Regions from separate parts of the Provencibacterium massiliense genome, predicted to be linked through region 1. Evidence: predicted binding sites of a transcription regulator. Region 1 holds the regulator's gene; the other holds the start of a gene.
The links. The regulator NrdR, encoded in region 1, represses ribonucleotide reductase genes. The targets are predictions, from matches to a motif close to CACNANATNTNGTG.
Positions count from the first base shown of each region.

Region 2: B5477_RS04750 (anaerobic ribonucleoside triphosphate reductase) is a predicted target of NrdR. The motif match lies at 1,388-1,401, and genes of this name have one in related genera.

Region 1 is NZ_FWCH01000012.1:1,128,772-1,132,149, forward strand. Features, by position in the region: gene trmB (tRNA (guanosine(46)-N7)-methyltransferase TrmB) at 1-206, opposite strand, end outside; cyclic di-GMP riboswitch class I at 627-730, opposite strand; gene nrdR (transcriptional regulator NrdR) at 951-1,415, opposite strand; gene B5477_RS10515 (DUF6514 family protein) at 1,482-1,730, opposite strand; gene B5477_RS10520 (sugar phosphate isomerase/epimerase family protein) at 1,993-2,784, opposite strand; gene B5477_RS10525 (sulfide/dihydroorotate dehydrogenase-like FAD/NAD-binding protein) at 3,035-3,378, shown strand, end outside.
Region 2 is NZ_FWCH01000011.1:208,909-212,286, forward strand. Features, by position in the region: gene B5477_RS04730 (DUF2508 family protein) at 98-382, shown strand; gene B5477_RS04735 (pro-sigmaK processing inhibitor BofA family protein) at 414-674, shown strand; tRNA gene B5477_RS04740 (tRNA-Met) at 821-897, shown strand; tRNA gene B5477_RS04745 (tRNA-Glu) at 961-1,035, shown strand; gene B5477_RS04750 (anaerobic ribonucleoside triphosphate reductase) at 1,532-3,378, shown strand, end outside.

The sequences.
Region 1 (3,378 bases):
TCGACCGCCAGGAAATTAAACTGCGGGTTTTGCAGTGCCAGCCGGCTGATAAAGCCCCCCTTGCCGCACCCGAGCTCGACCATCAGCGGCTGCTCTGCGCGCGCGTAGAGCGCGCGCCAGTGCCCGGTCTGCTCCTCGGGGTTCCTGATATAAAAGGGGGCGGCCGTCAATTCGGGCACCGCCCATTTCTTGCGGCGCATGCGCATAGGTTGTGATCCCTCCCAATTTTTCCTGTCCCCTATCATACATTAAAAAAGCCGCATTGTAAAATTACAATGCGGCTTTCAAGTTCAGACATGACGGGCGATGTGCGTCGTTTGCCGGCCTGTGTAGGTCAGGGGGCGGCAGGTTGTTGAGGTCGGGTCTTTCAAACGACCCGGAGGGGGAAATCGACGCAAAACTATAGCGCCAGGAGCGAACTGGCGATAGCCCGAAAGCTGGAGTAAACCTCCGGCCTGCGTCTGAAATTAGCTGCCCGGACCTCAAACTGCGGAGATGAAGGCATATGTAGGTGTATAGCCATGATCCCAACGACGAGCGATGTAAAAATTCGCACAGGGTGTTCCCTCATGTCTAAACCACCGTACAAAACATAAAATTCAGATAATAGAATTATCCATACGAGAAATGGCACCTGGCTGCCACAATCTGAAGGAGGGGTTAAGTTCCTTCAAATCAAGGCCCTATAGTTTTGCGTCACTGGCTTTCGCCAGCTTTGCCTTTTACATTTTGTATGCGGTAGTTTCATTATAGCGTCATCTTGTCGTCCCGTCAACAGAAATCGACAATATTTTTAGGAAAAAATGAAATTTTCGACTTTTTTCTCACCTCGTTCAAACCGCATTATCACGCCATTCTAACAGGTTCGATTGTTGTTCCGATTGGCCGTCAAACCGTCCCGCCAAAAATGAAAAAGGACGGCTGCAGCCGTCCTTTTTATTGCACGTTCATCATGCTTTTTCTTTCGTCTCCAGGATGTTTTTCAACTCGTCCATAAACGAGTTGATATCTTTGAATTGGCGGTAGACCGATGCGAAGCGCACATAGGCGACCTCGTCCACCCCCTTGAGGCGGTCCATCACCATCTCGCCGATCTGTTCGCTGCGCACCTCCCGCTCGAGGGAATTTTGCAGCGCGAGCTCGATGTCGTCCACGATCCCCTCGAGCGTCCCCAGGGAGACCGGACGTTTTTCACATGCGCGCAGCAGACCGTTGAGGATCTTGTTGCGGTTGAACTGCTCGCGGGAGCGGTCCTTCTTCACCACCATCAGCGGCGTGGTCTCGATCACCTCGTAGGTGGTAAAGCGCTTGAGGCAGCTCAGGCACTCCCGGCGGCGGCGGATCCGCTCGCCGTCGTCCGTCGGCCTGGAATCAACCACCTTGCTCTCCTGATAAAAGCAATAGGGACACTTCATGGCAAAGCCCTCCATCTGCGGTATTTCTTGCCACTATCATACCATCGCGCGCCGGGATGCACAACCTTAAAATTCGTCGGAGTCCAAAAAATCCTGCGCGGCGTCCAGCAGATGGCTCGGGGAGAGGATATTCCGGTTGCAAAGCTCCGCCAGCCGCTCGGCGACGCTGCGCTCGGTCGAAATATCCCCCACATGACAGACCGGCTCCCGCCTATCGCCCGCCCGGAAGCCCGCCACGCCAAAAGCGGTATACCTGCCGATACCCTCCAGCTCCAGTTCCTCCCGATACACACGGTATTCAATTTCCTCAAACATGCTCTTACCTCCAATTTTGTCTCGATTTTTTGTCTTTGTTACAGGTGCCCTCCCCGACCGGCAGGTAGTGGTCGGAAAGGGCAGGGGCTCCTCGCGAAGGGCTCGGCAATTATTATACATGAATCGAGGCAAAAATAAAGGCCCATTTTTCGTTGGAATTTGTATCGAGCTCGCATTTCTTATGAGTTAATACAAATATTTTCCAGACCAAATTGTAAAAAGTCACAAAACGACTGTCTTTTAAAGTCGAATGAAATCGAACCTAACCCTCATTTGGCACCAGCGAGGCCAAAAGTTTGTAAGAATCGTACAATTCCTCCCTCGTTCGATAGTTATCGCGGTAAACCTCCACGAGCGCGGCACCCGAAAAACCGCTTGATTCCAGCGAGCGCAGGAAGCCGCCGATGTCGAACGTCCCCCGGCCGGGCGGCAGGCAGTCCTGCCCCGGGGCGTAGTCGCTGATATGCACATGCCGCAGCGCGGGGCCCATCGCCTCGCGCAGGGCGGCGGCGGTATAGCCCGCGCGCACCGCCTGCTTGGTGTCCAGCACGAAGCGCACCCCATCCCCGAGGTAGTCCCGCATACCCTGTATAAACTGCGGGTCCTTGCTCTTGCAGCGCGCCACGTTCTCATGCAGCAGGGTGACCCCTTCCCTTTCGGCGAGGGTGTGCAGCCTCCAGTACCGCTCGTAGATCTCCCTCTGAGGCAGCCGGCAGTGGGTATAAGCGCCGTGGAAGACGACGTACCGCGCGCCGATCCCGGCGCTGAGGGAAAAGACCTGCCGGTACATCTCCATCCCGTCCTCCAAGCGGCGGGGATACTCGGAAAAGAAGAGCTGGGTCTCCATCCCGGAGGAATAGGGGTGCACCGAGACGATCTCCACCCCCGCAGCCTGTGCCTGGCGGCGCAGCGAATCGAAGAAGGCAGGGCAAAATTCCTGCTGGGCGTTGATAAATATTTCACTCACCTTGGCCCCGCTCTCGACGACATAGCCGAGGGATTGCTCGGTGAGGGCGGGGTAAAAGCAGGCGGTTGAGATTCCGGTTTTGATCATGATCGACTATCTCCATCGTTTTGGAATGTGTGAAAAGCACCCTTATTATCGCAGCAATGGACGGCGAAGTCAATTCGCAATTCCCGCGCCCATGCCATTTTGGCGGTTTTTTCATCCTCCATCGGGGCCGCGCGCCTTGCAAATCGGGTGGGCATACAGTATAATATAAGCTGACCATGTGCAGGAAATGTAACGATTTCCTGCACAAACCATCTGTAAGCCGGTATGTTCTGTGACGGAGGAGATCAGTTTGTATAAAATCGTAGAGAAGCGCGCGCTGAATGAAGCTGTGACGCTGATGAGCGTCCACGCGCCCCATATCGCGCGCAAGGTGCTGCCCGGGCAGTTCATTATCCTGCGCCTGGATGAATACGGCGAGCGCATCCCGCTGACCGTCGCGGCCTATGACCGCAAGGCGGGCGAGGTGACCATCGTCTTCCAGGCGGTGGGACGCACCACCAAGATGCTTGCAGCCCTCGACGTGGGGGACGACATCCTCGACTTCGTCGGGCCGCTCGGACGGCCCACCGAGCTCGAGGGGGTACATAAGGCCATCGTCATCGGCGGGGGCGTGGGCTGCGCCATCGCCTATCC
Region 2 (3,378 bases), on a different contig from region 1:
CTTTCTATGAGACTTCCATTTTATCCCAAATTTGCATAAGGCGGAATAAAATGCCAAAACTGCAAATAGAATGGATAACGAAAGGACGGGTTGTTGTTTGAGATTCGTTTCTTTAAACGCCAAGGGCGAGGGGACGCCAAAGGACGCGGCGGGCAGGCTCAGAGTGGTGCGCAGCCCCATCCTGGAGGATATCGACGAGGTGCTGCGGCAGCTGCGCGAGAGCAGCGCGCGCTTCGACCTGGTCTGCGACGACGATCTGCTCGAGTCGATCATCTACGAGCAGAACGCGCTGATGGCGCGGTACCGCTACCTGATCAAGCTGGCCAAGCAGGACGGGCTCACGGTGCCACGGGAGCGGCTGCCCGACTGCGTGACCCTTTGAAAGACGAAAAATGACAACGGGGAGGCAAAACATGCTGGACACCATTTATCTTGGGGGATTTTTACTGGTCTCGGCAGTCGTCATGCTCACCGCGCTGATCCGCCAGCGGATCCTGGTGCGGGGGCTGCTGCTCAGCGCGGTCAGCGGGCTGGGCTCGCTGGGGGTGGTGAGCCTCCTGTCGGGCACCTTTTCGCTGGGGGTGACCTTCAACCTCTTTTCGGCAATCACGTCGGTGCTCTATGGGGTGCCGGGGGTGATCGGGATCCTGGTACTGCATATGATCACAGGGTAAACGGGGCCGCGGCAGGGCCCCGTTTTCGCTCTCTTGACGCTGGGACAAAGCGAAAAAAGATTGGAAAATTTTTTGTAAAAAAGACGTTGACTTAAAGCGCTTTTTCGGGTATAATAATACTCGTTCTGAAAAACGGACAAACATATGGCGGTATAGCTCAGTTGGCTAGAGCATTCGGTTCATACCCGAAGTGTCGGTGGTTCAAGTCCACTTACCGCTACCATGCGAATAAAACCGTGTCAAACGGTTTTTTTCATATATGCCTGCCGATATGGCGGGACGCCATGGCCCGTTGGTCAAGAGGTTAAGACACCGCCCTTTCACGGCGGTATCGCGGGTTCGATTCCCGCACGGGTCACCAAAAATAAAAAGCCATCCTCGGATGGCTTTTTTATTTTTGCCCGTACGGGAATCGAACAGGCAGCAAGGCGCGTCCGGGCTGCCTGTGGCAGCCAGGTTCTGCCGCGGGTAGATTCCCGCACGGATTCGGGAGAAGGGAGCCGCCGGACGGCGCGGGAGGCCGGCAGGGCGGGGCGCTGGAAGGGCTATGACGGACACCCCCAAGATATGGTGGTTGGGATAAATTTTTTTGCGGTTGACCGCTATCGGTGGAAGCTGCCCCGCGGCGTGATACCATGCCGTTTTGGGGCGAATCCCGTCCGGGAGCAGACATAAAATGGGAGGGGCTTTATACCAGCCGTATAGCTGTTATCCACAATATATTGTGGTTATATAAAAATTTAATATCAAAATGTATGGTTTGTCCGTTGACAAAGTAGGTGCCGGGAGGTAGAATATCATTTGGAGAATTTTAGACGGGGAAACCGGCTTTACTAAGACAAAGGGGAATTGCGGCAATGATTACGACGATTGTGAAACGCGACGGCAGAACGGTGCTCTTTGACATCCAGAAGATCGCGCAGGCCATCTTCAAGGCGGCGCAGGCGCTGGGCGGGCAGGACTTTGACACGGCGCTGGAGCTCGCAAAAGAGGTGGTGCGCCGCCTCGAGGAGGAGGGGGCGACCACGCCGAGCGTGGAGCATATCCAGGATACGGTGGAGGAGGTGCTCGTGGACAGCGGCCATGCGCGCACCGCCAAGGAGTTCATTATCTACCGGGCCCAGCGCTCGCGGGTGCGGGAGATGAACACCAAGCTGATGAAAATCTATGAGGACATCACCTTCAAGGACGCCAAGGACAACGACATCAAGCGGGAGAATGCCAACATCGACGGGGACACCGCGATGGGCTCTATGCTCAAATACGGCAGCGAGGGCGCCAAGCAGTTCTATCAGATGTTCATTATCAATCCCAAGTTTTCCCAAGCGCACGCGGACGGGGACATCCATATCCACGACATGGACTTCTATACCCTGACTACCACCTGTACCCAGATCGACCTGGACAAGCTCTTTACCGGGGGCTTTTGCACCGGGCACGGCTTCCTGCGCGAGCCGGGGGAGATCCGCACCTACGCGGCCTTGGCATGCATCGCCATCCAGTCGAACCAGAACGACCAGCACGGCGGGCAGAGCGTGCCCAACTTCGATTACGCCATGGCCAAGGGGGTGGCGAAGACCTACCGCAAGCAGTATATCCAGAACCTCGGCAAGGCGCTGGAAATCCTGATCGACTGTGAGGAGCCGCATAAAAAGGCCAAGGAGCTGATCCGGGCCATCGAGGAGGAGAGCGGCAAGAGCCCGCTGCTGGAAAACGGCAACGGCTTCGGCAAGCTGCTGCTCGCAAAGCTCGCGGAGCTTTGCGACGAGCGCATGGCCGGCAAGGTGCTGCGCTTTACCGAGAAGGAGGCCAAGGCCGAGACCGAGGATGCGACCTATCAGGCGATGGAGGCGCTGGTGCACAATCTCAACACCATGCATTCCCGCGCCGGGGCGCAGATCCCCTTTTCATCCTTAAACTACGGCATGGACACCTCGCCCGAGGGGCGGCTGGTGATCCGTTCCATCCTGATGGCGACCGATGCGGGGCTGGGCAACGGCGAGACCGCCATCTTCCCGATCCACATCTTCAAGGTCAAGGAAGGGGTCAACTACAACCCCGGCGAGCCGAACTACGACCTCTTTAAGCTCGCCTGCAAGGTTTCGGCCAAACGGTTGTTCCCGAACTTTTCCTTCCTCGACGCGCCCTTCAACCTGCAGTACTACCGCCCCGGCCATCCCGAGACCGAGATCGCCTACATGGGCTGCCGCACGAGGGTGATCGGCAACAACTACGACCCGTCGCGCGAGATCGTGAACGGGCGGGGGAACCTGAGCTTCACCTCGGTCAACCTGCCGCGGCTGGCCATCAAGGCGGGGGGCAACGTGGACCTCTTCTTCGAGATGCTCGAGGACAAGATCCAGCTCATCGCCGAACAGCTGATGGAGCGCTACAAAATCCAGGCGGGCAAGAAGGTCAAAAACTACCCCTTCCTGATGGGGCAGGGCGTCTGGCTGGATTCGGATAAGCTGGGCTCCGAGGACACGGTGGGCGAGGTGCTCAAACACGGCACGCTGACGCTGGGCTTCATCGGGCTGGCCGAATGCCTCAAGGCGCTGGTGGGCAAGCACCACGGCGAGAGCCCCGAGGCGCAGAACCTGGGGCTGGATATCGTGGGCTACATGCGCAAGCGTATGGACGACTACACCCGGGAGACCGGCTTCAACTACACCCTGATCGCCACTCCGGCGGAGGGGCTCTCCGG